Regions from separate parts of the Erwinia sp. LJJL01 genome, predicted to be linked through region 1. Evidence: predicted binding sites of a transcription regulator. Region 1 holds the regulator's gene; each other region holds the start of a gene.
The links. The regulator PurR, encoded in region 1, represses purine synthesis genes. The targets are predictions, from matches to a motif close to CANGCAAACGTTTGCNTG.
Positions count from the first base shown of each region.

Region 2: a site for PurR is predicted at 4,799-4,816, ahead of glyA (serine hydroxymethyltransferase). Genes of this name have one in related genera too.
Region 3: a site for PurR is predicted at 1,997-2,014, ahead of rbsD (D-ribose pyranase). Genes of this name have one in related genera too.
Region 4: a site for PurR is predicted at 2,199-2,216, ahead of gcvT (glycine cleavage system aminomethyltransferase GcvT). Genes of this name have one in related genera too.

Region 1 covers NZ_CP178576.1:4,444,641-4,452,326, reverse strand. The annotation lists gene cfa (cyclopropane fatty acyl phospholipid synthase) at 1-828, opposite strand, end outside; gene punC (purine nucleoside transporter PunC) at 1,161-2,354, opposite strand; gene punR (DNA-binding transcriptional activator PunR) at 2,467-3,384, shown strand; gene purR (HTH-type transcriptional repressor PurR) at 3,409-4,434, opposite strand; gene ACLI4M_RS21760 (YnhF family membrane protein) at 4,730-4,819, shown strand; gene ACLI4M_RS21755 (C40 family peptidase) at 4,862-5,710, opposite strand; gene ACLI4M_RS21750 (Grx4 family monothiol glutaredoxin) at 6,081-6,419, shown strand; gene rnt (ribonuclease T) at 6,501-7,160, opposite strand; gene gloA (lactoylglutathione lyase) at 7,265-7,672, opposite strand.
Region 2 covers NZ_CP178576.1:623,065-630,750, reverse strand. The annotation lists gene glnB (nitrogen regulatory protein P-II) at 1-109, shown strand, start outside; gene ACLI4M_RS03605 (NAD(P)-binding protein) at 286-2,196, shown strand; gene ACLI4M_RS03600 (c-type cytochrome) at 2,193-3,359, shown strand; gene hmpA (NO-inducible flavohemoprotein) at 3,412-4,596, opposite strand; gene glyA (serine hydroxymethyltransferase) at 4,912-6,165, shown strand; gene ACLI4M_RS03585 (3-phenylpropionate MFS transporter) at 6,276-7,412, shown strand; gene csiE (stationary phase inducible protein CsiE) at 7,413-7,686, opposite strand, start outside.
Region 3 covers NZ_CP178576.1:1,923,984-1,931,669, forward strand. The annotation lists gene budA (acetolactate decarboxylase) at 1-147, shown strand, start outside; gene alsS (acetolactate synthase AlsS) at 162-1,841, shown strand; gene rbsD (D-ribose pyranase) at 2,026-2,445, shown strand; gene rbsA (ribose ABC transporter ATP-binding protein RbsA) at 2,453-3,964, shown strand; gene rbsC (ribose ABC transporter permease) at 3,961-4,929, shown strand; gene rbsB (ribose ABC transporter substrate-binding protein RbsB) at 4,956-5,837, shown strand; gene rbsK (ribokinase) at 5,899-6,828, shown strand; gene rbsR (ribose operon transcriptional repressor RbsR) at 6,831-7,686, shown strand, end outside.
Region 4 covers NZ_CP178576.1:974,119-981,804, forward strand. The annotation lists gene gcvP (aminomethyl-transferring glycine dehydrogenase) at 1-541, opposite strand, end outside; gene gcvH (glycine cleavage system protein GcvH) at 614-1,000, opposite strand; gene gcvT (glycine cleavage system aminomethyltransferase GcvT) at 1,026-2,138, opposite strand; gene ACLI4M_RS05315 (hypothetical protein) at 2,650-3,072, opposite strand; gene ubiI (FAD-dependent 2-octaprenylphenol hydroxylase) at 3,284-4,486, opposite strand; partial or broken gene ubiH (2-octaprenyl-6-methoxyphenyl hydroxylase) at 4,500-5,679, opposite strand; gene pepP (Xaa-Pro aminopeptidase) at 5,676-6,992, opposite strand; gene ACLI4M_RS05335 (YecA family protein) at 7,039-7,617, opposite strand.

The sequences.
Region 1 (7,686 bases):
ATTGTCGTTGGTGCGATTTGCACCGATGGTATGCAGCAGGAACAAACCGTCAGGTTTTAAATTACGATCCACGACTTCAAAATAGGTGGCGTAATTTTTGGGGCCAACGTGTTCAAACATCCCTACCGAAACAATGCGGTCAAACTGTTGGTTCAGATCGCGATAATCCTGCAGCAAAATAGTGACGTCCAGCCCCTCACAGCGCTGTTGAGCCAGCTTCTGCTGCTCGGCTGAAATCGTCACGCCGAACACCTTTACCCCAAAGTTGCGCGCGGCGTATTCAGCCAGGCCTCCCCAGCCACAGCCGATGTCCAGCAGCGACATACCCGGTTCGAGCTGGAGCTTTTCGCAAATCATCTGCAGCTTAGCCTGCTGTGCCTGTTCCAGCGTTTCCGCTTCTTTCCAGTAACCGCAGGAGTATTGCATGAAGGGGTCCAGCATGCGGGTGAACAGATCGTTCCCCAAATCATAATGCTCTTTACCCACTATCCATGCCCGCTTACGCGATTGCAGATTGGTCAGACGTGCGGCGGCGACACGCAAAGTATCGCGAAAATGATGAGGAAGTTGTTGATCGAGGTGAGCTTTCAAAACGCGCTGGAAAAAGATATCCAGCCTTTCACATTCCCACCAGCCATCCATGTAGCTTTCGCCCAGCCCCAGCGATCCTTCCTGCATCACGCGCTTGAAGAACTCAGGGTTGAGGACCCGGATGTCCCAGGGATGGGAACCGTTAATTTGAATGTCTGCTTTGCTTAACATTTCCTGGACGATTCGATACCACTGGTTGTCCCCCAGGCTCACTTCTTCTATACACGATGAACTCATAGCTTCTCCATCACCCTGTGTGATTGAAACCTGAGAAATAGAATAGTCAATTTCTACAGATCTGTGAGAGAACGCACGGCAAAAACCGTGGCCTGATATCCGACGTAAAAAAAGAGGATTGATTTGAAACCTGTAGAGGCCGTAACGAATGTCACGCGGAAGAACATCATGACAGCCTTGTCAGGATCTCAATAGCAGGAAAGCGCCGTAGGCGTTCCCCGCTTAAAATGTTGTTAACTTATTATTTTATGGTGCCTCACGGAGTATATGCTCACGTGAGGCAATATTCAATTCATTATTGTTAGGGTGCTAACTAAATGATTTGCTACCACTTAGCCCTGTTGGGAGGCATTTTCCCACTGGCGTTTTTTATCAGCGGAGCGTTGTAAAATATAGCCGAAAATTGCCAGTAAAATAGTCAGCAACATCACTAACGCGGTGGTGTGAAGTGCCGTCTCAATCCAGGTCGATACCGCCAGGCTAGCAAGGAAGCACAAACCCAGCTGCAACATATTCTGTAATGCTGCTGCTTTGCCGGTTGCCTGCGGGAAGGGCAGCAGGGCATTAGAGACAACAATCGGATAAATCGCACCGTTAGCCATCGCCATGCCGCAGAACGGCAGCAGCAGCGCAAACAGAGAAGGTTCGGCCTGCTGAGCAACTAGATAAAGCCCGGCAATACTCAGACTGTAAAACGCCAGCAGCCAGGGCAACAGCTGACGGCCGGCAAAGTGATTCAGCAGTGAACGACAGCTAAACCCACCGATCAGGAAGGCGGCAGTTTGCGGCACATAGCTCAGACCGATATCCGCGGGTGACAGGCCTAATTTTCCCAGAATAAACGGTGAGCCGGTCAGCCACGCAAAAAAACTCGCTGAACAGGCGGCATAAATCGCCACATTGCCGCTGTAAATGGGCGACTTCAGCAGAGTGAAGAAGCCCGGAGTGACGGTTTTAGGTGCGCGATGGTCGGTTACAGGGCGTGCAGGCAGGCGCAGGGTGGGGATGATCAAACCGATGCTAATCACCAGCAGCGCAACGAAGATCGATCGCCAGGAAAAGTGCTGCAGCAGCCACGCCCCCAGCAGCGGCGCCAGCGCGGGCGAAAGAGCAACCAGCGGCATGATAGTGGCAAAAACGCGATTGGCACGCGCTCCACTGTAGCGGTCTACCACCAGTGCCTGCCAGCTTACCGCCGCAGCACAGACGCCAACGGCCTGAACAAAGCGCATCGCCAGCAGCCATGGGGCAGAGTTCACCCACAGCATTGCCGCGCAGCCAATGGCAAACAGGCTCAGGCCCATCAGCAGCACGGGTTTACGGCCGATGCGATCGGAGAGTGGCCCCCAGATAAGCTGTGCGCAGGCGAAACCGGCGAGAAATATACTCAAGCTGGCGCTGATGGCACCCGCTTCACTGCCCAGGTCTTGCTGCATCACGCCAAATGCGGGCAGGTACATATCGGTAGCAAGGAAACCCAGCATGCTGAGCAGTGCCAGGTAAATCATAAAGCCTTTGGATCGCATTGTTTTAACTCTTATCAGACAAATTTTCACCGACGCAGTGTAATAGAGTGCCGACTGGCTTGTGAAACGCTAATATTCGTCAGGCGCATTGAAAAAAATTGAAGGCAAAGCTATGTGGTCTGAACATTCTCTGGAAGTTATTGATGCGGTTGCCAGAACCGGCAGTTTTACCGCTGCTGCGGCAGAACTGCATCGCGTGCCCTCTGCCGTCAGCTATACCGTACGTCAGATGGAGGAGTGGCTAGCCGTTAGCCTGTTTGAGCGGCGGCACCGCGACGTGGTGCTGACCGAAGCCGGGCGCGTATTCAGCGAAGAGGGCAGAGTTGTCATCAAAAAAATGCTCGCCACCCGTCGGCGCTGTCAACAGGTGGCTAACGGCTGGCGTGGGCAGATTAATATCGCGGTCGATCGTATTGTCCGTCCGGCGCGTACCCGGCAGCTGGTGGTGGATTTTTACCGCCACTTCCCGGATATGGAGCTGCATATTACGCCAGAGGTTTTCAACGGCGTTTGGGATGCGCTGGCGGACGGGCGCGTCGACGTGGCGATTGGCGCAACGCAGGCTATTCCTGTCGGCGGGCGTTTTGCTTTTCGCGATATGGGAAGTTTGAACTGGCGCTGTGTCGTGCTGGCCGGGCATCCGCTGCTTGGCCACAGCAGCCCGTTGAATGAAGAGTTGATACGCGAGTGGCCATCGCTGGTGCTGGAGGATACCTCCAGAGCCTTGCCAAAGCGCACTACCTGGACGCTGAATAACCAGCGGCGGCTGGTGGTGCCGGACTGGGATAGCGCGTTTGACTGCCTGCGCGCCGGATTATGCGTGGGTATGGTACCAGGGCACTTTGCTCAGCCGTGGCTGGAGCAGGGGGTGTTGTGCGAGCTGCCGCTTGCCGCCCCTTTTCCCGATAGCCCGTGCTGCCTGAGTTGGTCAGAGCAGAGCGTCTCCCCGGCGTTAAGCTGGCTGCTGGAACATCTGGGCAGTACCGAAACGCTTAACGCCGAGTGGCTAAGTGAAACCGTACCAGGGTGACGTTGCGCAACATCACCCTGAGGATTAACGACGGTAATCGCGGAATGGGCCATCGGCCACTGAACGGCGCTCAATCAGCGAAGGGTGCACCTCAATGGTCTGAGGCTCTTCACGCTTGCTGGTAATTCTGTCGAGCAGCATATCAAAGGCAGTTTCACCCAGACGCTCTTTTGGCTGGTGGACGGTGGTGAGCGCCGGCGTGAAGTAGCGCGCGTTGCGCACGTTGTCATAACCGATCACCGAAATATCCTGTGGCACACGCAGGCCCATCTCATCAGCGGCACAGATAGCCCCCATTGCCATGATATCGCCACCGCAGAAGATCGCCGTCGGGCGCTGCTTCTGTGACAAAATCTGCTGCATGGCGCGGTAGCCGGATTCCGGTTCGAAGTCACCCTGCACCAGCCACTCATCGCGCAGGCTGATGCCGGCTTCGTTAAGAGCCTTGATAAAGCCAGCATGGCGGCCGCCGCCGGTGTTGCGCTCCAGCTGCCCCGGGATCGCGCCAATATCACGATGCCCACGTTCAATCAGATAGCGCCCGGCAAGGTAGCCACCTTCGAAAGCGTTATCCAGTACGGTATCAGTGAAGTCGCCGCGCGATTCACCCCAGTCCATTACCACCATGGGGATATTACGATTGTCTTCCAGCATGGAAATCAGCTCATCGGGGTATTCTGAGCACATCACCAGCAGGCCATCAACGCGCTTTTGCGCCATCATCGACAGATAAGCCTGCTGCTTCTGGATGTCGTTGTGCGCATTGCCGAGGATCAGCGTATAACCTTTAGCAAAGCAACGGTTTTCAATGGCTTCGATAATCTCGGCAAAATAGGGGGCTTCGCTGGACGTTGCCAGCAGGCCAATAGTTTTGGTGTGGTTAACCTTCAGACTACGTGCAACGGCGCTGGGAGAATAGTGCAATTCTTTGATTGCCGTCCATACCGCTTCACGCGTCTCTTCAGCTACAAAGCGCGTTTTATTGATTACATGGGAAACGGTGGTGGTGGAAACACCGGCGCGCTTTGCCACATCCTTAATTGTTGCCATTAAACTCGTACTCCTGGCGTTATCGTAACACTCTGATAACTAATTGGTTAAACGTTTGCCTAAACACCGCCATTTCTGGCCGCCCAGAATAATGATGGATGCTGTCTCAAAGGGTCAGGATGGGGTTAAATCGTCCGTAGAGTGACATGCGGTGCTGAGTAAAATCACTTCCGTGCTTGTTGCGCAACGGAAAAGAGGAATTCTAGCAAGGCTGCGCAAAGAAAACGAGATTTTTACGGGCTACTGTGGGAAAATCTATTGGCTTACTTTAAACAGGGTTATTAAGGGGGGGGAAATGAATACCGATATGAAAATGACACTGCTGACGGTTGTGGGTTCACTGCTGATGATTATTGCGTTTAGCATCACGGCAGTAATGCACTAAGTTTCACCGGGAGGAGGTCGCTCCTCCCGTTCTCTTTAGCGTTTAACGAATGGTTTTCGGTGTCATCATGCGCCGGGCACCAATGTAGTGCTCCTGCCAGTAGTCTTCCGTCAGCGCGCTCACCTGGATATCTTTGCCGGTGCGTGGTGACTGGATAAATTTCCCACCGCCCAGATAGACGCCCACATGGTCGGCAGTGCCGCGACCATTAATGCGGAAAAATACCAAATCGCCTTTTTCCAACTCATCGCGTTTGATCGAGGCCGCGTCACGCAGGTGATACATTTCATTCGCGGTACGTGGGATCTTAAACTTCACTAAATCTTTATAGGCATACCAAACCAGCCCACTGCAGTCGAAGCCGGTTTTTGGCGAGGTTCCGCCCCACTGGTAGGGTTTCCCTAGCTGACCCATCAGTTTATTCATCGCTGTCTCACGAGCTTTCTGATAGCGCGCGCGGTGAGCTTTACTCAGCTTGAGCGGCGCATCGGTACTCTCTGCTACGCGCGATTCGAGTTTTTTATCTGCACGCTGGCGACCGTAGCGTTTTTTACCTTCGTTCTTAGCCAGCTTTTTAGCCGTGGTTTTGGTTTTTGCGACGTTAATCTTTTTTACCGGCTCAGCAGCGGGTTTCTTTTTCAGCTTAAGTTTTTGCGCAACGGTTGTACGCGTGGTTTTGGCTGGTTGTTTGCTCTTTTTGCTGAGGGGTTCTTTGACTTTTTTGGTTGAGGCGGCTTTAACCGGGCGGCGTTTACGCCGGTCATCCTTACTGGCAGCGCTGCTATCAACTTTATGTTGATTTGCATTAATAGGAGCATGTGGCGATGCGTGCGCCAGGTTCAAAAATAGCTGAGCAAAGGCCAGCAGAATGAGTGTGATGAGTGAACGCATTGTTCTCATTAACAGTTTGTGCGCTGCAAAACACTGCAACACAGCCAGAAAAAGTGATTTCTGCGCTAAAGCAGAAGGTTGGACCGATTCTAATCTAACTTCTTAACAAAAGGTAAGGTCTTTTTTGTTTCAATAATACAGATCAAGTAAACGCTTTGAAATTGAGCACAATCAGGTGGTTAAGTCAGCGGTTACTGCACTTTCGCGCATGACAGAGGGAGAATTGATGATAAGAAAATGTTATTTTGTCACCATCACCTGTTCCACGACAGCGCACAGGCTGACGCTGTTGCTGAAAATGTCATTTTCATCGCCTGGACAGAATCGCTACAATAACTAAACACGAAGTATCGTATTGAGGAAGGCATTTATGAGTACTGTTGAAAAAATTCAGCGCCAGATTGCAGAAAACCCGATCCTGCTGTATATGAAAGGCTCCCCGAAACTGCCAAGCTGCGGCTTCTCCGCGCAGGCTGTTCAGGCGCTTTCAGCCTGCGGCGAGCGTTTCGCCTATGTTGATATTCTGCTGAACCCGGACATCCGTGCTGAAATGCCGAAGTATGCCAACTGGCCGACCTTCCCACAGCTGTGGGTTGACGGTGAGCTGGTCGGCGGCTGCGATATCATCATTGAAATGTACCAGCGCGGCGAACTGCAGAGTCTGATTAAAGAAACTGCGGCAAAGTATCCGAGCGAAGCGTCTGAATAAGCGTTAAAGCTTGAGAGTGCACCCAAAATAAAAACCGGAGCCAAATGGCTCCGGTTTTTTTTTATCTTTCAATCAGCGCGTTTAAGCCTGCTGTTGATCATCGGCGCTGGCGGGCAACGGCCAGCCGCCCAGACGTTTCCAGCGATTAACCAGTTCACAGAACAGATCCGCGGTCTGCAGCGTGTCATACAGTGCGGAGTGTGCCTGGGTATTATCAAAAGCGATGCCGGCAGTGGTGCAGGCTTTAGCCAGAACGGTTTGCCCCAGCACCAGACCACTCAATGCCGCCGTATCAAAGGTGACAAACGGATGGAAAGGGTTGCGCTTCAGGCTGGCGCGCTCGGCGGCGGCGTTCATAAAGTTCAGGTCGAAAGTTGCGTTGTGTGCCACCATGATCGCCCGGTTACAGCCCTGATCCTTCACGCCTTTACGCACCAGTTTGAAAATCGCATGCAGCGCTTCGTACTCGCTCACTGCGCCGCGCAAAGGGTTGTTCGGGTCGATGCCGTTGAACGCCAGCGCTTCGGGTTGCAGAACTGAGCCGACAAAGGGTTCGACATGGAAGTGCAGCGTCTCATCTTTTTCCAGCCAGCCATTGTCGTCCATCTTAAGCGTGACCGCAGCGATTTCCAGTAAAGCGTTAGTTTTGGCATCAAAACCGGCGGTTTCAACGTCAATCACCACTGGATAAAAACCGCGAAAACGGCTGCTCAGGGTGTTCAGTTCATTCGATTCAGACATCGGCATCTCATAGGCGGAAAAAAGGCAGCGCACATTATGGCAAATTTCACTGCAGGATGCAGCAAACAGGAAGGGAGAGGGTGCCAAAAAGGCACCCTAAACAATTAATTGCCCAGACCGTGACCAGCATGTTTGTTTTCGATCAGTTCGATTTTATAACCGTCCGGATCTTCAACAAAAGCAATAATGGTACTGCCGCCTTTTACCGGGCCGGCTTCACGGGTGACATTGCCACCATCATTACGAATGCGGTCGCAGGTGGCGGCACAATCGTCCACGCCCAGTGCGATATGACCATAAGCATTGCCGAGGTCATACTTATCTACGCCCCAGTTATAGGTCAGCTCGATAACGGCACCTTCACTCTCTTCGGTATAGCCGACAAACGCGAGGGTGTACTTATATTCGGTGTTTTCACTGGTGCGCAGCAGCTTCATGCCCAGCACCTTAGTGTAAAAATCAACGGAGCGTTGCAGATCGCCAACGCGCAGCATGGTGTGAAGTAAACGCATAACATCCTCATTTA
Region 2 (7,686 bases), 930 kb from region 1:
CATGCGTACCGCGCAGACCGGTAAGATTGGCGATGGAAAAATTTTCGTTTATGACGTGTCGCGCGTAGTGCGTATCCGCACCGGCGAAGAAGACGAAGAGGCGATCTAAGCGCTGCCTTTTTCTACGCTGAAGTCGTTGAGGGTCTGAGCATTCAGGCCCTTAAAATTATTAATTCCTTATTTCTGCTGCTGTTCCCCCTCCCCGGTTTGACAATGATCTTCTGATGCTGACAATAGCCCGCTTGAGCCATAAGGGCTGAGCAGACTATCAAGAAGGACTTTTTTATGGCTATTACCCGCCGCGATTTTCTTAACGGCGTCGCGATTACGGTCGCCGCCGGGCTGACCCCCCTGCAGATATTGCGCGCTTCGCCGTTGCAGGCCAACAAAACGCTCTATTACCCACCGGCGCTGAGCGGACTGCGCGGCAACCATCCGGGCTCCTTTGAAAATGCCCACCGGCTCGGCCGCGATGGCGTCAGTTTTGACTTTGCTTCTCTGCCGGTCAGCGAGGAGTTTGATCTGGTGGTGGTCGGCGCCGGAATTAGCGGCCTGGCCGCCGCCTGTTTCTGGCAGCAGCTGCAGGATAAACCGCAGCGGATTTTGCTGATCGACAACCACGACGACTTCGGTGGCCACGCCAAGCGTAATGAACTCAGCAGCAGTAACGGCACAATCCTTGGCTATGGCGGCAGCGAATCTTTCCAGTCCCCGCACTCCAACTTCAGCCCGGTGATGATGGGCCTGATAAAAACGCTGGGGATCAGCCTGGACGCCATGGAGCGGGGCTTCGATAAAACCTTCTATCCTGACCTTGGCCTCAGTCGCGGCGTCTACTTTGATAAGAAAAACTTCGGCGTGGATAAAGTCGTCAGCGGCGACCCGGGCAAAGTGGTGGCGGATGATATCCCACGCGATCGCCTGAACGGACGTTCATGGCAGGCGTTTATCAATGACTTCCCGCTGCCACAGAGCGATCGCGCCGCGCTGATTGAGCTGCATACGGTGGCGAAAGATTATCTGCCGGGACTCAGCCAGCAGGAAAAAGTCGCCTGGCTGGATACACACAGTTACGCCACCTTCCTGCGCGATAAAGTGGGCCTGAGCGAACTGGCAATGCGCTACTTCCAGCAAACCACGAACGATTTCCAGGCGGTGGGTATTGATGCTACCGCCTGTAGCGATGCGCGTATCTGCGACCTGCCGGGCCTTGACGGCATGGGGCTGCCGCCGCTGGACGCTGAATCGCAGGCTGACCTCGACGATCCTTATGTTTTCCACTTCCCGGATGGCAACGCGACACTGGCCCGGCTACTGGTGCGCAAGCTGATCCCGGCCGTTGACCCCGCCGGACACGATATGAATGATATCGTGCGGGCGAAATTTGACTACAGCCAGCTGGACAGGGCGGACTCTGACGTCAAGCTACGCCTTAACAGTACCGGCATGCAGGTGGTGAACGTCGACGGTGGCGTAGAAGTCAGCTATATGACGGGTGAAAAGTTGACGAAAGTCCGCGCCGGGAAGGTGGTCATGGCCGGATACAATATGATGATCCCGTATCTGGTGCCGCAGATGTCGCGGGCGCAGCAGGAAGCGCTGAAGCAGAATGTTAAAGCTCCGCTGGTCTACAGCAAGGTCGCCATCGCTAACTGGCGCGCCTTTATCAAACTGGGCGTGCATGAGGTTTATGCCCCTGGCGCACCTTATTCACGGGTTAAGCTTGACTATCCGGTCAGCCTCGGCGGCTATCAGCACCCCCACGATCCCAATCAGCCGATCGGGCTGCATATGGTGTATGTGCCGACTCTGCCAGGCAGCGGCCTCAGCGCCCGCGAGCAGTCGCGTAAAGGGCGCGCGATGCTGCTGGGCACCTCGTTCGATGCTCATGAACAGATGATCCGCGAACAGCTCCAGGCGATGCTTGGGCCGGCAGGCTTCGACCATCAGCGCGATATTCAGGCGATTACCGTTAACCGCTGGTCGCACGGTTACTCTTACGCCATCAATGGCTTATTTGATGATGAGGACGAGGCGCAGAAGATTATTGAGCGCGCCCGTGCCCCCGTCGGTAATATCGTAATTGCTAACTCTGACTCGGACTGGAGCCCTTATGCCCATTCGGCGGTCGATCAGGCATGGCGGGCAGTGAACGAGCTGGTGCACGGGAAAAACGCACCGGGGGAGGGAGTATGAAAACGTTACTTTCAGGGATGGTTCTGCTGCTGGTAAGCAGTGCGGCTCATGCCATGTCGCCGGGCGAATATGTTGCCAAAGCGGCGGACTGTACTGCCTGTCACACCGCACCCGGCGGCGCAGCGCTGGCGGGTGGGCTACGTTTCCCTACGCCGCCCGGTGATATCTACAGCACCAATATTACCCCGGATAAACAGCAGGGCATTGGCCGCTATACGTTTGCCGAATTTGACCGCGCCATGCGCCAGGGTATCGCTCGCGATGGCCATCACCTTTATCCGGCAATGCCTTATACCGCCTATGCCAAAATGAGCGATAAGGATATGCGCGCGCTTTATGACTATCTGCTGCATGAAGTCCCGGCCAGCAGCCAGCCAAATCGCGACAGCGATATCTCCTGGCCGCTGTCAATGCGCTGGCCTTTGGGGATCTGGAATGCCCTGTTCCACAATGACGATCGTTATCAGCCTGATGCGCAGCAGAGTGCGCAATGGAATCGCGGGGCTTACCTGGTGCAGGGCGCAGGGCACTGCGGCAGTTGCCACACCCCGCGCGGCTGGGCACTGCAGGAGCAGGCACTGGATCAAAGTCGCAGCGCCTACCTCAGCGGTGCCGAGCTTGACGGCTGGTTTGCGCCGTCGCTGCGCGGCATGGCGCAGGATGAACTGGTGGCGCTGCTGAAAACGGGGCGCAGCAAGCAGGGGGCGGTAGTCGGACCCATGGCGGAGGTGGTGATGCACAGCACTCAGTATCTCAGCGATGCGGACCTCAACAGTATCGGCATCTACCTGCGCAGTCTGCCGCCGGCTCCAGCATCCCCGCTGCCCGCTGCCGCGCCTTCCGCCGCGGGCGCGAAAACCTATGCCATGTATTGCTCAACCTGTCACGGCAGCGAGGGTAAAGGCGATGCGCATGTCATCCCGGCGCTGGACGGTAATGCAACGCTGACGGCAGCAAACCCGCTGAGCGCACTGCGCGTGGTGCTGGAAGGTGCGCAGACGCCAGTGACCCGGCACGGCATGGCGCAGGCGATGCCCGGTTACGGCTGGACGCTGGATGATGTGCAGATGAGCGATTTGATGAACTACCTGCGCAGCAGCTGGAGCAATCAGGCCCCTGCCGTCAGCGCAGAGCAGGTTGCTGAGGCGCGCAGGCTTAAGTAGCCAGCGGGACGATCGGGCAGCGGCGGGAGAGATCCCCCGCTGCCCGATAGCATCACAGCGCTTTATGCGGGCCAAACACTTCGTAGTGAATACGCGCTTTCTCCACGCCTGACTGCAGAAGGCTCTTTTCCACCATCGCCATAAACGCCAGCGGGCCGCACAGATAGTAGTGCATCGCCGGATCGCTGAGTCTCGCTTCCAGCGGCAGCAGGTTCATGAGTCCACGGTGCTGATACTTGCCTTCATCTTCCGGCTGCGGATGGTTATACCAGATCTCCTGCGAGAACTTCGGCAGCTGCTGACCCAGTTCGCCGACTTCCTCTGCGAAAGCATGCATTGCGCCGTCTTCCGTCGCGTGGAACCACTGTACCGTCGCCTGATGTTTTTCCTGCGCCAGCTTGTGCAGCATGGCCAGCATGGGGGTCAGACCGACGCCGCCAGAGATCAGCGTCACCGGGGTTTGCGCCGCGATATCGATAAAGAAGTCGCCGGCCGGTGGCGCCAGGTGCAGACGCACCCCGGGCTGCTGCTGATGCAGCCAGCTGGAGAGCGTGCCGCCCTCTTCATGGCGCACGGCAATGCGGTAGTCACGACCGTTCGGCATCCGCGTCAGTGAATACTGGCGGATCTCCTGATTGGCAAATGACGGGTCACGGACCCACAGCGTAATGTACTGACCGGGCCGGTAATCCACGACGGGCTGACCGTCAACCGGGGTCAGGATAAAGCTCTTGATTTTTGCGCTGCGCGGGATAATTTCGCTGATAACAAACTCACGTTGACCACCGCGCCAGCCGCCGACTTTCTGCTCAACCTCTTCATAGATTTGCTCTTCACGCTGCACAAAAATCCCGGCCAGTACGCCATAGGCTTTACCCCAGGCGGCGAGGATCTCCTCACCCGGATGCAGCAGCTCATCAATACTCGCCAGCAGGTGTTCACCGACAATGGCGTACTGTTCCGGGCGAATGGCAAAGCTGGTGTGCTTCTGCGCAATTTTCTCGACTGCCGGGCCGAGCGCGGCCAGCTTATCGAGGTTACTGGCGTAGGCACAGACGGCGTTAAACAGCGCTTCAGGCTGATTACCACTGCTCTGGTTGCTCATGTTGAAGATATCTTTCAGCTCGGGATTGTGGCTGAACATGCGCTGATAGAAGTGCGCGGTCAAACGCGGACCCAGCGCAGCGACGGCGGGGATAGTGGATTTCACGGTGGCAATAGTGTGGCTATCTAGCATGGTGGGCTCCTGATGCTCTACATAACATGTATTTTAAATGCATCTTATAATTTGGGAGATGCATTGTAAATACACCTTTTATGATGATGGTTATTTATCCACAGGGAGCGGGTGGTGGTGGTGAAAAATCCGCAACAGGCAGATGAGGAAAACTCCGCTGTCAGGAAATGACAAAAAGCGTAACAAACCCTTGCCAGACAGCAAGCCAATCGTTTGCGTAAAAAGGCAGTCTTGACGCTATTCAACAGGGTGCTAAACAGTTTAAACTGTTGCCCATCATTTATTGTTGATAGTCAGTCGAGTCAGGAGATGCAGATGTTAAAGCGTGAAATGAACATTGCCGATTACGATGCCGAGTTGTGGCAGGCGATGGAGCAGGAGAAAGTGCGTCAGGAAGAGCACATTGAGCTGATTGCTTCAGAAAACTACACCAGCCCACGCGTGATGCAGGCTCAGGGATCGCAGCTGACCAACAAATACGCTGAAGGCTATCCGGGCAAGCGCTACTACGGTGGCTGCGAGTACGTGGATATCGTTGAGCAGTTGGCTATTGACCGTGCCAAAGCGCTGTTCGGGGCTGACTATGCCAACGTCCAGCCGCACTCCGGTTCCCAGGCTAACTTCGCGGTCTACACCGCGCTGCTGCAGCCGGGCGACACCATTCTGGGGATGAACCTGGCACACGGTGGCCACCTGACTCACGGTTCCCCGGTTAACCTGTCTGGCAAACTGTACAACGTGATCCCTTACGGCATCGACGAAACCGGCAAAATTGACTATAACGAGCTGGCCGAACTGGCGCAGAAGCATAAGCCGAAAATGATCGTGGGCGGTTTCTCTGCCTACTCTGGCGTGTGCGACTGGGCAAAAATGCGTGAAATCGCTGACACCGTTGGCGCTTACCTGTTTGTTGATATGGCGCACGTTGCCGGTCTGATTGCTGCGGACGTTTACCCTAACCCGGTTCCTCATGCGCACATCGTGACGTCCACCACTCACAAAACCCTGGCGGGTCCACGTGGTGGCCTGATCCTGGCGCAGGGCGGTGACGAAGATCTGTATAAGAAGCTGAACTCTGCTGTCTTCCCTGGCGGCCAGGGCGGCCCGCTGATGCATGTGATTGCCGGTAAGGCCGTCGCGTTCAAAGAAGCGATGGAACCTGAGTTTAAAACCTACCAGCAGCAGGTCGCGAAAAACGCCAAAGCGATGGTGGAAGTGTTCCTGGCACGCGGTTACAACGTGGTTTCCGGCGGTACGCATAACCACCTGTTCCTGCTGGACCTGGTTGACAAGAACCTGACCGGTAAAGAAGCGGACGCCGCGCTGGGCCGTGCCAACATCACCGTTAACAAAAACAGCGTGCCGAACGATCCGAAAAGCCCGTTCGTCACCTCCGGTATCCGCATCGGCTCCCCGGCTGTGACGCGCCGCGGCTTCAAAGAAGCGGAAGTGCGCGAGCTGGCCGGCTGGATCAGCGATATTCTCGATAATATCAATGATGAAGGCGTGAGCGAGCGCGTGAAGAAGCAGGTGCTGGAAATGTGTGCACGCTTCCCGGTTTACGCCTGATAACTTCTCGATTTTGAGAGCGTTATGACAATAACGGGACACGAAAGTGTCCCGTTATTTTTTTGTCCGCAGCAACGGTGTACATTAGCCTCCACTTTGTCGGAGGGAAAATGACGATACGCTCCACCTACTGGCTTGGATTAAGCTACTTCACCTACTTTTTCGCCTATGGTGTCTATCTGCCTTTCTGGGGGGTATGGCTGAAAGAGAGTGGCCTGGCACCCGAAAAAATCGGTCTGCTGCTCGGCTGCGGCATGATTGCCCGCTTTGCTGGCAGCCTGCTCATCGCTTCCCGCGTCACCAATCCTTCCCGCCTGGTCAGTGCGCTACGCCTGCTGGCATCGCTGACGCTGCTGTTTGCGCTGGGCTTCTGGCTGGGGGCCGAGTGGCTGTGGCTGCTGCTGGTGATGGTCGGCTTTAACCTGTTCTTCTCGCCGCTGGTGCCGCTGAGCGATGCGCTGGCCGCCACCTGGCAGCGGCAGATCGCGCTGCCCTATGGCCCGGTCAGGCTGTGGGGATCGCTGGCGTTTGTCATCAGCTCCGCGTTAACCGGCGTGCTGGTCAATATCTTCTCTTATCACGCCATTCTGCTGCTGCTGTGCGCGGGCTGTATCGCGATGCTCGGCGGCATGATGCTGCGCCCGGCGGTCATGCCACTGGGTGCGCAGAAGCAGCTAAGCCATGCGGGCTGGGCGCAGTGGAAGCAGATGCTGAGTGAGAATGCCGTCTGGCGCTTCCTGCTGTGCGTGACGCTGATGCAGGGAGCGCATGCCGCCTATTATGGCTTCAGCGCGATCTACTGGCAGGAAGCGGGCTATTCGTCGAGCGTGATTGGCTATCTGTGGTCGCTGGGGGTGGTGGCTGAGGTGGTGGTGTTCGCTTCCAGCAACCGTTTGTTCCGCCGCTGGCGCGCGCGCGACCTGCTGCTGCTCTCGGGCATTTGCGCCATCGTGCGCTGGAGTTTGCTGGCTTCCTCCACCGAACTGGGCTGGCTGATCCTCGCACAGATCCTGCACTGCGGCAGCTTCACCGTCTGCCACCTCGCGGCAATGCGCTTTATCGCGGCGCGGGAAGGGGGCGAGGTGATCCGCCTGCAGTCGGTGTACTCGGCGCTGGCGATGGGCGGCGGAATTGCCCTGATGACGATGGTGTGCGGCGTGCTGTTCCAGCATCTGCAGGGCGGGGTGTTCTGGGTGATGGCGCTGCTGGTGGTGCCGGCACTGTTCCTGCGGCCGAAAGTGGCCTGATTATGACTCCAGCAGCGCGCGGATACTGTGCTGCTGGTGTTCGCCCAACGGCAGCTCGGCGTGGATCAGCGGCGGTGAGTAGAGCGGCAGCGGCGTGGCATAAGGGGTGATCACCAGCGCAATGCCTTTTGGCGCGCTGTGGCGCTGGAAGTCGGCGACATCCTGATATTTGATAGTCAGCGGCAGCAGCGTCAGCTCGCGCAGCTGCTGTTCTACCTGACGCTCCAGATCGCGGTCATGGCCGGTGAGCAGCAGCACCTGTTTCTCCTGCAGC
Region 3 (7,686 bases), 2.2 Mb from region 1:
CTGCTCGACTACCAGCTGGAGCACGGCACGCTGAGCTTTGGTGAGATCAGCAAGCTGGTGATCGACCTGCCTGGCGACAGCGACTTTCTGCACGCCAATCTCAACCCGGAAAATCTGGATTCTGCCATTCGCGCAGTCGAAAGCTGATAAGAGGCCAATAGATGAAAAATGTAACCGAGGTTCAACAGTGGGCGCACGGCGCCGATTTAGTGGTGGCGCAGCTGGAAGCGCAGGGCGTGAAGCAGGTGTTTGGCATCCCCGGCGCGAAAATCGATAAGGTGTTTGATTCGCTGCTGGATACCACCATTCAGACTATCCCGGTACGTCACGAGGCCAATGCGGCGTTTATGGCAGCGGCGGTGGGCAGGCTGACCGGCAAAGCGGGCGTGGCGCTGGTGACCTCCGGCCCCGGCTGCTCCAATCTGATCACCGGCATGGCCACGGCCACCAGTGAAGGCGACCCGCTGGTGGCGCTGGGCGGTGCGGTAAAACGCGCCGACAGCGCCAAGCAGGTGCATCAGAGCATGGATACGGTGGCGATGTTCCGACCGGTGAGTAAATTCGCCGTTGAGGTGAGCTCCGGGAATGCGATTGCCGAAGTGCTGTCGAACGCCTTTCGCAGCGCGGAACAGGGGCGGCCAGGCGGGGCATTTGTCAGCCTGCCGCAGGATATCGTTAACGAACCGGTGCGGGCCAATTTGCTGACGGCAAACGGCCAGCTACTGATGGGCCCGGCGCCGGATGCGGCTATCGCTGCCGTGGCTCGCCAGGTCGCCCAGGCGAAAAATCCGGTGCTGCTGCTTGGCCTGATGGCCAGCCAGCCGGAGAACAGCGCGGCGCTGCACCAGCTGCTGACGCGCAGCCATATTCCGGTCACCAGCACTTATCAGGCCGCGGGCGCGGTGCATCAGGATCACTTCTCACGCTTTGCCGGCCGCGTCGGGCTGTTTAACAATCAGGCCGGAGATCGCCTGCTGAAAGAGGCGGATCTGATTATCACCATTGGCTACAGCCCGGTGGAGTATGAACCGGCGATGTGGAACAACGGCACGGCGACGCTGGTGCATATTGATGTGCTGCCAGCCGACAGCGATAGCTGCTATCTGCCGGACGCCGAGCTGGTGGGGGATATTGCCGCCACGCTGAACAAGCTGACGGCGCAGATTAGCCACCCGCTCACCCTCAGCCCGCAGGCGGCGGCGATCCTGCAGGATCGCCAGCAGCAGCGCGAACTGCTGTCGCTGCGCGGCCATCAGCTGGATCAGTTTGCCCTGCACCCGCTGCGCATCGTGCGCGCCATGCAGGACATTATTAACAGCGACGTCACCCTGACGGTGGATATGGGCAGTTTCCATATCTGGATTGCCCGCTATCTTTACAGCTTCCGCGCACGCCAGATTATGATCTCCAACGGTCAGCAGACGATGGGCGTGGCGCTGCCGTGGGCGATCGGTGCCTGGCTGGTGGACCCGAGCCGCAAAGTGGTGTCCGTTTCCGGCGACGGTGGCTTCCTGCAGTCGAGCATGGAGCTGGAAACCGCCGTGCGGCTGGGCGCCAACCTGCTGCATATTATCTGGGTCGACCAGGAGTACAATATGGTCGCGATGCAGGAAGAGAAGAAATACCAGCGTGTTTCAGGCGTGAAATTCGGCCCGATTGATTTTAAAGCCTATGCCGAATCGTTTGGCGCCGCCGGATTCGCGGTGGAGAGCGCAGCGATGCTGGAGCCGACGCTGCGCAAGGCGATGGATGTGAATGGCCCGGCGGTGGTCGCCATTCCGGTGGATTATGCCGACAATCACCTGCTGATGGGCCAGCTGCACCTTAGCCAGCTCCTGTAGTTCTCCGGCAGCGCGTGGCCCTTTATCGCAGACATAAAGGGCCCTTTTTTGCCTTAAACCAAATCCTTTCACGGCGTCAGCGAAACGTTTCGATGGCGATCACATTTCCAGCATCTGATGATTGTTTTCCCTTCGCCTTCTCATAAACTGCCAGTCAGCGAAACGTTTCGCTCTGGAGTGGAAAATGAAAAAAGGCACCTTACTGAATTCTGATATCTCATCCGTGATCTCCCGTCTGGGTCATACCGACAGCATCGTGATTGGTGATGCCGGCCTGCCGATCCCGCAAGGGCCGCAGCGCATTGACCTGGCGTTAACCCACGGCACCCCTGGCTTTTTGCAGGTGGTCGATGTGGTCACGCGTGAGATGCAGGTCGAGAGTGCCATCATCGCGGAGGAGATTAAGCAGCATAATCCGCAGCTCCATAGCGAACTGGTCGCCCTGCTCGAATCCTTGCAACAACTCCAGGGAAACACCATCAGTATCCGTTATGTCAGTCACGAACAGTTCAAACAACAAACCCAGTGCAGCCAGGCGGTGATTCGCAGCGGGGAGTGTTCCCCGTATGCGAATATCATCCTTGGCGCTGGCGTGACCTTCTGAGGCTGTTATGCAACCTTTACTGCAACTGAAAGGCATTGATAAATCCTTCCCCGGCGTGAAAGCGCTGTCGGGGGCGGCGCTGTCTGTCTATCCGGGCCGCGTGATGGCGCTGGTCGGCGAAAACGGCGCGGGCAAGTCCACCATGATGAAAGTGCTGACCGGGATTTATGCCCGTGATGCCGGAACCTTTACCTGGCTGGGCAAAGAGACCACCTTCAGCGGGCCGAAAGAGTCGCAGGAAGCGGGGATCGGCATTATCCACCAGGAGCTGAACCTGATCCCGCAGCTGAGCATCGCCGAGAATATCTTTCTTGGCCGCGAATTCGTTAACCGCTTCGGCCGCATCCAGTGGAAAAAGATGCATGCCGAGGCGGATGCGCTGTTAAAGCGCCTCAATCTGCGCTTCAGCAGCCACAAGCTGGTGGGCGACCTGTCGATTGGCGATCAGCAGATGGTGGAGATTGCCAAAGTGCTGAGCTTCGAGTCGAAAGTGATCGTGATGGATGAACCCACCGATGCGCTGACCGATACCGAAACCGTCTCGCTGTTCCGGGTGATTAACGAGCTGAAAGCCCAGGGCTGCGGCATCGTGTATATCTCCCACCGCATGAAAGAGATTTTCGAGATCTGCGACGACGTCACCATTTTCCGCGACGGGCAGTTTATTGCCGAGCGCGAAGTGGCGACGCTGACCGAAGAGTCGCTGATTGAAATGATGGTTGGCCGCAAGCTGGAAGAGCAGTATCCACGCCTGGATAAAGCGCCGGGCGCGGTGCGCCTGACGGTTGAGCACCTCAGCGGTTCCGGCGTGGAGGATGTCAGCTTCACGCTGCGCAAGGGTGAAATCCTCGGCGTGGCCGGGCTGATGGGCGCAGGTCGTACCGAGCTGATGAAAGTGCTGTACGGCGCGCTGGCGCGCAGCGCTGGCACCGTGACGCTGGATGGCAAAACCGTGGTATCGCGCTCGCCGGAAGAGGGGCTGGCCAACGGCATCGTCTATATCTCTGAAGACCGCAAGCGTGATGGCCTGGTGCTGGGCATGTCGGTGAAAGAGAACATGTCGCTCACCGCGCTTAACTACTTCAGCTATGGCGGAGGCCGCCTGAAGCATGCCGAAGAAGAGATGGCGGTCGGCGACTTTATCAAACTGTTCAATGTCAAAACTCCGTCGATGAACCAGCCTATCGGCCTGCTGTCCGGCGGCAATCAGCAAAAAGTGGCGATTGCCCGCGGGCTGATGACCCGGCCTAAAGTGCTGATCCTCGATGAGCCAACGCGCGGCGTCGACGTTGGGGCGAAAAAAGAGATCTATCAGCTGATCAACCAATTTAAGCAGGAGGGGCTGAGCATCATTCTCGTCTCTTCTGAAATGCCGGAAGTACTGGGCATGAGCGACCGCGTGCTGGTGATGCACGAAGGGCGTCTGAGCGGTGACTTCCCGATTGAACAAGCCTCGCAGGAAATTTTGATGGCGGCGGCGGTAGGCAAACAACACAGCGCGGAGCTGGCAACACTATGAGTACGCAAACAATCCCTTCACGCCGCCTGACCGTTAAGGCATGGCTGGTTGAGCAGAAATCGCTGATTGCGCTGGTGGTGCTGATTGCCATCGTTTCCAGCATGAGCCCGAACTTTTTCACCGTGGCAAACCTGTTCAACATTCTGCAACAGACCTCGGTAAACGCCATTATGGCGGTCGGGATGACGCTGGTGATCCTCACCTCCGGCATCGACCTTTCCGTGGGTTCGCTGCTGGCGCTGACCGGGGCGGTGGCGGCTTCGATTGTCGGGCTGGAGGTCAATGCGCTGGTGGCGGTGGCGGCTTCGCTGGCGCTCGGTGCCTTTATTGGCGCGATCACCGGCACCATTGTGGCCAGGGGCAAAGTGCAGGCGTTTATCGCCACGCTGGTGATGATGCTGCTGCTGCGCGGGGTGACCATGGTTTACACCAACGGCAGCCCGATCAATACCGGCTTTAATGACAACGCGGATCTGTTTGGCTGGTTTGGCATTGGCCGCCCGCTGGGCATCCCGACGCCGGTCTGGATTATGGCTATCGTGTTCCTTGCGGCCTGGTACATGCTGCATCACACCCGGCTGGGCCGCTATATCTATGCACTGGGCGGCAATGAAGCGGCAACGCGCCTGTCCGGTATCAGCGTTAACCGCGTCAAAATTATCGTCTATGCGCTGTGCGGCATGCTGGCGGCGCTGGCGGGCACCATTGAGGTGGCGCGCCTCTCCTCGGCACAGCCCACGGCGGGTACCGGCTACGAGCTGGATGCCATTGCGGCCGTAGTGCTGGGCGGTACCAGCCTGGCAGGCGGTAAAGGCCGGATTATGGGCACGCTGATTGGCGCCCTGATCTTAGGCTTCCTGAATAACGGCCTGAACCTGCTCGGCGTCTCCTCTTACTACCAAATGATCGTCAAAGCTGTGGTGATTTTGCTGGCGGTTTTGGTGGATAACAAAAGCAGTAAATAACTCTTTACCCTTACAGGATATAAAAAATGAAGATGAGAAAACTGACTGCACTCGCCGTACTGTTAGGCGCCACCCTGAGCGCTAACGCGCTGGCAAAAGATACCATTGCGCTGGTGGTCTCAACCCTGAATAACCCGTTCTTCGTCTCGTTGAAAGATGGCGCGCAGAAAGAAGCGGACAAGCTGGGCTACAACCTGGTGGTGCTGGATTCGCAGAATAACCCGGCGAAAGAGCTGGCAAACGTGCAGGACCTGACCGTGCGTGGCACCAAGCTGCTGCTGATTAACCCGACCGATTCTGACGCGGTGGGTAACGCAGTGAAAATGGCAAACCAGGCCAAAATCCCGGTGATCACGCTGGACCGCGTGGCGTCACAGGGCGAAGTGGTTAGCCACGTTGCCTCTGATAACCGCTTCGGTGGCAAAATGGCCGGTGACTTTATGGCGAAGAAAGTTGGCGAAGGTGCGAAAATCATCGAGCTGCAGGGTATTGCCGGAACGTCCGCCGCGCGTGAGCGTGGTGAAGGCTTTAAGCAGGCTGCCGATGCCCACAAGTTCAATATCCTCGCCAGCCAGCCTGCGGACTTTGACCGTACTAAGGGCCTGAACGTGATGCAGAACCTGCTGACCGCTCACCCGGACGTGCAGGCGGTGTTTGCGCAGAACGATGAAATGGCGCTGGGCGCGCTGCGCGCATTGCAAACCGCAGGTAAATCTGATGTGGTCGTTGTGGGCTTCGACGGCACCCCAGACGGGATTAAGGCTGTTGAAGGCGGCAAACTGGCTGCGACCGTGGCTCAGCTGCCGGAGCAGATTGGCGTGATTGGCGTCCAGACTGCGGATAAAGTGTTGAAAGGCCAGAAAGTACAGGCTATCAACCCGGTTGACCTGAAGCTGGTCACCAAATAAATCAAAGAAAAGCATGGCACGCGCCACCTCCGGGTGGCGCACTTATCTGGACGAACCCCTTATGATGAAAACCGGTAAACTGGCTGTCCTTGGCAGCATTAATGCAGATCACATCCTTAACCTGGCGCACTTTCCGCGCCCTGGCGAAACGGTGATCGGGAAGCAGTATCAGGTCGCATTTGGTGGGAAGGGTGCAAACCAGGCCGTTGCCGCCGGACGCAGCGGCGCGGATATTGCCTTTATTGCCTGCGTGGGTGACGACGACATCGGCGAACGTATTCGCCAGCAGCTGGCCACCGACCGTATCGATATCGCGCCGGTGGAAGCGGTGGCGGGTGAGTCGACCGGCGTGGCGCTGATCTTTGTCAACGGCGAAGGTGAAAACACCATCGGCATCCACGCAGGGGCGAATGCCGCCGTGACGCCTGAGCGGGTGGAGAAACACCGGCAGGTGATTGCCGGGGCGGATGCGCTGCTGATGCAGCTTGAATCTCCGCTGGAGAGCGTGCTGGCCGCCGCGCGTATTGCGCATCAAAATCAGACCAAAGTGATCCTTAACCCGGCACCGGCTACCGAGCTTTCCGACGAGCTGCTGTCGCTGGTGGATATGATCACCCCGAATGAAACCGAAGCGCAGATCCTTACCGGCGTGGCGGTCAACAGCGATGAAGACGCGGCGCAAGCGGCAGCTGTACTGCACGACAAAGGTATTGCCAGCGTGCTGATCACCCTGGGCAGCCGCGGCGTGTGGCTGAGCGAGCAGGGCAGCGGCCAGCGCGTGGCCGGTTTCCGTGTGGAGGCGGTAGATACCATCGCGGCGGGCGATACCTTTAACGGTGCGCTGATCGCCGCGCTGCTGGAACAGCGCCCGATGGCGGAAGCGGTGCGATTCGCCCATGCGGCCGCGGCGATTGCCGTTACGCGACGCGGCGCGCAGCCTTCCGTACCCTGGCGTGAAGAGATCGACAGCTTCTTGCAACAGCAGGGGTAAACGTGGCGACCATGAAAGATGTCGCCCGCCTGGCGGGTGTCTCAACCTCTACCGTGTCACACGTTATCAATAACAACCGCTTCGTCAGTGAAGCGGTGCGTGAAAAGGTGACCTCAGCGGTTAACCAGCTGAACTACGCCCCTTCCGCCCTGGCGCGCAGCCTCAAGCTCAACCAGACGCGCACCATCGGCATGCTGCTGACCGCCAGCAGCAACCCCTTCTATTCAGAGGTGGTGCGCGGCGTAGAACGCAGCTGTTACGAACGCGGCTACAGCCTGGTGCTGTGTAATACCGAAGGGGATGAGGATCGCATGAACCGCAGCCTGGAAACCCTGCTGCAAAAGCGCGTTGATGGCCTGCTGATCATGTGTACCGAAAGCCACCTCCCTTCCGCCGAGCTGCTCAATCGCTATCCTTCTATTCCCTCCGTCATGATGGACTGGGCACCGTTTGAAGGCAGCAGCGATATCATTCAGGATAACTCGCTGCTGGGTGGGGAGATGGCCACGCGGCATCTGATCGCCCGCGGCTACACGCGCATTGCCTGTATCGCAGGCCCGCAGGATAAAACCCCGGCTCGACTGCGCCTTGAAGGCTATCGGCAGGCAATGGCCAGCGCCGGGCTGCCGGTGCCGGAAGGCTATATCGTTAGCAGTGACTTTGAGTTTCAGGGCGGGTTTAACGCCATGAACACCTTGCTCAGCCTTAACCCGCTGCCGCAGGCGGTGTTTACCTGTAACGATGCAATGGCGGTCGGGGTTTATCATGCGCTTTATCAGGCGGGGATGAGCATTCCCGGGGATATGGCGGTGATGGGTTACGATGATATTGAACTGGCGCGCTATATGACGCCGCCGC
Region 4 (7,686 bases), 1.3 Mb from region 1:
GATGAATATCATCAGCAACGAAGAAGCGATTGGCATTTTTCAGCTTGCTGACGCGCTTTGCCATCGCCATCGCTTCGGCGGCGGCGGTCGCTTCATCCAGCAGCGAGGCAGACGCGATATCCAGCCCGGTCAGGTCAAGAGTCAGCTGCTGAAAGTTCAGCAGTGCTTCCAGACGGCCCTGGGAGACTTCCGGCTGGTAAGGAGTGTATGCGGTGTACCAGCCTGGGTTTTCCAGCATGTTGCGCAGGATCACCGGCGGCGTCAGCACCGGGGTGTACCCCATGCCAATAAAGGATTTATAGCGCTGATTTTGTGATGCAATCGCCTTCAGCTCGGCCAGCGCCAGGTGTTCGGTCAGCGCATCGCCTACCGCAGGTGGGCTGGGAAGCTGGATGTCGGCGGGCACAATCGAGGCGATGAGCTCGCTCAGCGATGAGGCACCGATGGCGCTGAGCATCGCTGCCTGCTGTTCCTGGGAAGGTCCGATATGGCGCTCGATAAATGCACCGTGATGTTCAAGCTGGCTGAGAGTCTGGGTCATTAGCGGTAAATCCTGCATCGGGCATCGGGTTTCAGGGCAGCGAATAGCCCGCCCTGAAGTGACGATTAAACGTTATTCTGAGATGGCGGCAGCGTAAGCAGCAGCATCAAGCAAGGTTTCGAACTCGGTATCATCGCTGGCTTTGATCTTGAACAGCCAGCCTTCGGTGTAGGGATCGCTGTTCACCAGTTCAGGCTCAGATTCCAGCGCGCTGTTTACCTCAATGATTTCGCCGCTCAGTGGGGCATAGATATCAGACGCGGCTTTCACCGATTCAGCCACAGCGCAATCTTCGCCCTGGCTATAGGTGTTGCCAAGATCCGGCAGGTCAACAAACACCATGTCACCGAGCAGCTCCTGCGCATGCTCGGTGATCCCGACGGTAAAGGTGCCATCGGCCTCTTTGCGCACCCATTCATGGCTGTCACGATATTTCAGTTCGGCTGGTACATTGCTCATCAATATGCTCTCCAAAAGGCAAAAATTATTTCGTCACCGGCTTACCGGCGCGGACAAAAATCGGTTTAGTCACCTGCACCGGCATTTCGCGGTTGCGGATCTGCACAATCGCCTGCTCGCCAATTCCGGCAGGCACGCGCGCAAGGGCAATACTGCATCCCAGCGTTGGGGAAAATGAACCACTGGTTATAATACCTTCATGCTGATTGCCATCGGCATCGCTGAAGCGCACCGGCAGTTCATTACGCAATACGCCTTTTTCGGTCATGATCAGGCCCACCAGCTGGTCGGTACCCTTTTCGCGCTGCTGTTCCAGCGCTTCACGGCCAATGAACTGGCGATCGGCTGGATCCCATGCAATGGTCCAGCCCATATTGGCGGCCAGCGGAGAAACGCCTTCATCCATCTCCTGACCGTACAGGTTCATGCCGGCTTCCAGACGCAGCGTATCGCGCGCGCCAAGGCCGGCAGGCTTGACACCCGCTGCCAGCAATTTCTTCCAGAAATCGGCAACCTGCTCGTTTGGCAGGGCAATCTCGTAGCCGGATTCACCGGTATAACCGGTGGTGGCGATGAAATAGTCACCGGCCTGCACGCCAAAGAACGGCTTCATTCCGCTGACGGCGGCGCGCTGCGCGTCATCAAGCAGCGTCTGGGCTTTCTGCTGGGCATTGGGGCCCTGCACGGCCACCAGCGCCAAATCGTCACGCTCGGTCAATTCAACGCCGTAGTCAGCGGCATGCTGACCGATCCACGCCAGATCTTTCTCACGCGTGGCGGAGTTGACCACCAGGCGGAAGAACTCTTCGCTAATAAAGTAAACAATCAGATCGTCAATCACCCCGGCAGAGGCGTTGAGCATCGCGCTGTACAGGGCTTTGCCCGGCAGCGTCAGTTTGGCAACGTCATTGGCCAACAGATAACGCAGAAATTCGCGCGTGCGTGCGCCGTGCAGGTCGACAATCGTCATATGAGAAACGTCAAACATCCCGGCGTCCGTGCGCACTGCATGATGTTCATCCATTTGCGAGCCGTAATGCAGCGGCATCATCCAGCCATGAAAATCCACCATGCGGGCACCACACGCCTGATGCTGTTCGAAAAGGGGAGTTTGCTGAATCTCGGTTTGCTGAGTCATATCATTCCTGTATCTGATATCCGGTTGCTGACCAGCGCCTCTCACCGCCTTTGCGGGACCGACGCAAACGTTACCTTAGCTCTGAACTTACCACCGAACACGCCAATTAACCATAAGTAAAACGGGGTCGAATCTGTTGCCGTGCCAGAAATGGCCAGGCTGAGTTTCCAGTGTTTTTCACCAAAAAAATGCGTTATAACGCACGAATTCAGTAATTAACCGTCACTCATTCAGTTTAATGGCCAGGATTAAGCACGCACGGGGAAAAAAACCACTTGAGGGAAAAGACCTATGCATTATTAAAAGTAATGCGAGCGCGGGGGTGAAATTAGAATAATTCAAACGATGTGCAAAAAAGGGGCATCCATTGCACCAAAAGTGCAAACAGGGACAAAGAGGGACAAAGAGGGAGGAGGAAGGCAAGAAGATTCCTCAGTTACGCTAATAATCGGCATCCCGATACAAAGATGCCTATATCAGACGAGAAGAGGGGGGTATGGTAAAACATCAGTCAGCCTTTCAGAACGGCTTCCTTCACGAACCAGGCAAGAACAGCCAGGATTGCCGGGACTAAAAGTGTCCAGGTGATTTTAGCGTTGAGCGCATCAAACCTGTTATTCGTTCTTACTTCTAAAGCGGCTAACTCTTGTATCAACTCTGCGCGAACACTTTGCACCTCGGCGCGGATACTTTGCCCCTCAGCGCGGACACTTTGCACCTCGGCGCGGATACTTTGCCCCTCAGCGCGGACACCTTGCACCTCAGCGCGGACACCATGCACCTCGGCGCGGACACCTTGCACCTCTGTTCTGACACTCTCAACATCAGCTTTGGTCGCAAAGCTTTCAGAGCGCGCAGTGAGTATGCCCAGATCGATTTTGATCTGATGGCTATCCTGTTCCAGATGTTCCACGCGTCTGGTCAAATTGTCCATTCCACCTCCATTCCCCCCTGTTTGCGAAACACGATAACTGCGCCATTGATGTATATTCTCACTCATTAAGCCATCCTTGCTTTGCCTGAACTTTTCCGAACAAATTTTAACCAGCACGCAGACGCAATCCTTGCATCTTTAGCTATCAGGCCGTTGGTGAATATGTGCTATTGCGGTGAATCAGGGCCGCAGCCCCGATTTTTTACTGATTTCAGCTCAGCCAGTCAGGCAGATCGTGCAGCCCCATTGCCTGCTTGAGCAGGCGTGGCTTGACGCCGGGAAGCGTGTCCGCCAGCGCCAGGCCAACATCGCGCAGCAGTTTCTTCGCCGGATTATTCCCGTCAAACAGCTCGCGGAAACCCTGCATGCTGGCGAGCATCACCGCCGCGCTATGCTTGCGGCTGCGCTCGTAGCGACGCAGATAAAGATGCTGGCCAATATCTTTGCCCTGCTGCTGCAGGCGCTTGACCTGACCAATCAGCTCAGCGGCATCCATAAAGCCAAGGTTAACCCCCTGTCCGGCCAGGGGATGAATGGTGTGGGCCGCATCGCCTACCAGCGCCAGACGATGAGCCGCGAAGTTGCGCGCGTAGCGCCCCATCAGCGGGAAGGATTGGCGCTCGCTCTCCACTTCACACAGGCCAAGACGCAGGTCGAACGCGACCGACAGCTGCTGGTTAAACACCGCAGCAGGCATCTCTTTCAGGCGCAATGCTTCCTGGGGTGATAATGACCAGACAATTGAGCTCAGATGCGGGTCGCTGAGTGGCAGGAAGGCCAGAATGCCGTCGCCGTGAAACACCTGACGCGCCACCGCGTCATGCGGCTTCTCGGTGCGGATGTTGGCAACCAGCGCATGATGCTGATAGTCCCAGAAAGTTAGCGGGATATCGGCTTTATTACGCAGCCAGGAGTTGGCGCCATCCGCCGCGACCAGCAGACGAGCGGTCATCATGCTGCCATCCTGCAGGGTAACGAACGCTTCGTTGTCACCAAAGGCGACCTGCTGTAACTGCGCCGGGGCAATCAGGGTGATATCACTGAGGCTCTCCGCACGCTGCCATAACGCCTGGTGGATCACCCGGTTTTCGATAATATGCCCGAGGTGCGCCAGCCCCTGCTGCTCATCGTCAAACGCGATATGCCCGAAGCTGTCGCGGTCCCAGACTTCCATGCCATGGTAGGCGCTGGCGCGAGCGGCGAGGATGGTGCTCCAGACGCCAAGATGCTGCAGCAGGCGTTCGCTGGCGGCGTTGATCGCCGAGACGCGCAGCCCAGGGGCCGCATCGGCCTCAACTGCCGTCGGCACTTCGCGCTCCAGCACGGCCACGCGTAGCCCGCTGCCCTGTAGGCCACAGGCCACGGCCAGCCCGACCATACCGCCACCGGCGATGATCACATCATAGGTTTGCATTACTGCTTTCTCCTCAACGCTTAACCCAGCCCAACGTGCGCTCGGCCAGCAAATTACGTAACAGCGGCAGATGATCCATCGCCAGCAGTCCCAGATTGCGCCCAATAACCAGCGGCGTATAACGGTTTGCAAACAGTCTGACCAGCCCATCGGTAATGCCGATGGTGGCCTGCGCGTCCGGCTGACGGCGCTGCTGATAGTGTTGCAGGGTGGCGAATGCGCCCACGCCCTGCCCGGCGCGCCATGCCGCCGCCAGCGTTTCCGCCAGCGACATCACGTCACGAATACCGAGATTAAAGCCCTGCCCGGCGATGGGGTGCAGAGTCTGTGCCGCATTGCCGACCAGCGCAAGACGATGGCCAACATGCTGTGCAGCGGTTTGCAGCTGCAGTGGATAGCTGTGGCGCTGGCCGACATGAGTGATGCGCCCCAGCCGCCAGCCGAATGCACGCTGCAACTCCGCAATAAAACGCCCGTCGTCCCAGCCGTCCACAGCGGATTTTTGCGCGAGCGGATGGCACCACACCAGCGAACTGCGCCCGTTCTGACATCGGCAACAGCGCCAGCGGGCCATGTTCGGTAAAGCGCTCGAACGCCCGCCCCTGATGCGGCAGCTGAGTTGAGACATTGGCAATCACCGCGACCTGCTGATAATCCGCCCGCTGCCAGCTGATGCCACAGGCGGTTGCCACCTGCGAATGCGAACCATCAGCGGCCACCAGCAGTTCGCCGCCGAGCGTTTCCCCACTGGCGAGCGTGACGCTGACGCTATTCTGGGTACGCGTCACCTGCAACACTTTATCCGGGCAGCGCAGCGTGACCCCTGGCGCCTGCTTCAGGCGGTTGAACAGCCGCTGCCCGACCTCGTGCAGCTCAACCACCTGACCCAGTGCAGAAACGCCGTAGTCGGCCGCGCTGAGTGAAACAAAGCTAGCGTGGCCGCGATCGCTGACGTGAACGTCGGTAATAGCCGTGGCGCAGGAGGCCAGCAGCGGCCACAGATCAATCGCGGCAAGCTGCTGACAGGTACCTTCCGCCAGAGCAATAGCACGCCCGTCGTAGCCAGGATGCGCCCGGCTGGCAGGTTCTGTGGCTTCCACCAGGGTGACCGCCAGCTTTCCCTGAGTCAGATGGGAAATGGCTAACGCCAGCGTGGCCCCCGTCATCCCGCCGCCTGCGATAATTATGCTCATGAACGCTTCGCTGCCGCCATTAGTGCTTCAATCTCATCCGCATCTTTCACCACCGTGTCGGTCAGGTTTTCATTGCCATCTGCGGTGATAATAATGTCATCTTCAATTCGGATACCGATACCGCGATACTCAACGGGTACGTCCGCGTCCGGAGCGATATACAGCCCCGGTTCAATGGTCAACACCATGCCCGCTTCAAGAATGCGGTCGCGGTCCACGCCGTAGTGACCGACATCGTGCACATCCAGACCCAGCCAGTGGCTCAGACCATGCATAAAGAACTGGCGATGGGCATTTTCAGCGATCAGGGTATCGACATCGCCCTGCATCACGCCCAGCTCCACCAGGCCGCTCACCATAATCTTCACCACTTCCGCCGTCACTTCACGGATGCTGATGCCGGGTCGATACAGTTCCAGCGCCTTATTCAGCGAAGCCAGCACAATATCGTAAATGGCGCGCTGCGGTGCGCTGAATTTGCCACCGACCGGGAAAGTGCGGGTGATATCGCCAGCATAGCCCTTGAGCTCGCAGCCCGCGTCGATCAGCACCAGCTGGCCGTCGTGCATCTGGCTCTCGTTTTCGGTGTAGTGCAGAATGCAGCCGTTCTCCCCGGCACCCACGATGGTGTTGTAAGAGGGGTAGCGGGCGCCGTGGCGGTTGAATTCATGATGAATCTCCCCCTCCAGCTGATATTCATACATTCCCGGACGCGATTTCTGCATAGCGCGGGTATGAGCCAGCGCGCTAATACGGCCCGCTTCACGCAGTACCGCCTGCTCTTCCGCGGACTTAATCAGGCGCATCTCATGCACCCACGGGCGCCAGTCGGTCAGCGTGGCCGGAGCGGAGAGATTCTGGCGCGAGCCACGGCGCAGGGTATCCAGCGCGCTGAACACGATGCTGTCGGCCCCGGCGTACTGGCCCTGCGCGTGGTACACCACGTCCAGCCCGTTAAGGAGCTGGTGCAGCTGCTCACCGATATCGTCCCACGGCAGCGCACGATCCACCGCCAGAACCGCAGGCGCAGCATCCTGCCCCAGACGGCGGCCAAACCAGATTTCAGCCGTAAGATCGCGCACGCGGTTAAACAGCACGCTGTGATTGTGATTCTCATCGCTTTTAATCAGCACCAGCACCGCTTCCGGTTCATTAAACCCGGTGAAGTACCAGAAATCGCTGTTCTGCCGATAGGGATACTCACTGTCGTTGCTGCGAGTTGCTTCCGGGGCGGCAAAAATCAATGCCGCACTGGCCGGGGCCATTTTTGCTAACAGCGCCTGGCGGCGGCGCAAAAACTCTTGCTGGGTCATACGATCTCCTGAATGCTGTTCCATTAAACCGCTGAGTAGCGACAGTTTAGTGCAGCGTTGGCTTTTTCATTACCACATTGGTAGGCACGACACGGGTGAAGGTGTCGTGGCACAGCAGGGCCGCTACGCGCACGTATTCGATCACCTCTTCCAGCGACTGCTCCAGCTCTTCTTCATCTTCGTCTTCGTCATAGCCCAGCTGGGCAATGGTACGCAGATCGTCGATGGCTTCTCCCGTCTCCCCTTTCACTTTGTCGAGCTTCGGCTGCGTGACGCCAAGGCCGAGCAGGAAGTGATTCACCCAGCCCGCCAGCGCATCGGCGCGGTCAAACACAGTGATATCATCGTCCTCAGGCAGGTAAAGCTGGAACAGGAAGCCTTCATCTTCCAGCGAGTTGCCCGTCGCTTCGTGCAGCTGCTGCAAAGGCAGTGACAGCGTCTGTGAAAACGCCATGCCCTCGTTAGTCAGGTCGTGAACCAGCGATTGCCAGCTGCTGTCCTGGTTGCCGCCACAGATCAATCCGCTGATCAGGCCGTGCATTTCGGCAGGGGTCATTCCGACTCCCTGCTGCGTCAGTACTGAGGCCAGCTGGTCATAGCCCGGCATTGTGTTAGTTAGTGACATACGTTTTGGCCGTCGTTGGCGAGTTTAGTTCGTGATATGCTACCACCAGGTGCCTCAACGATTCCAGAA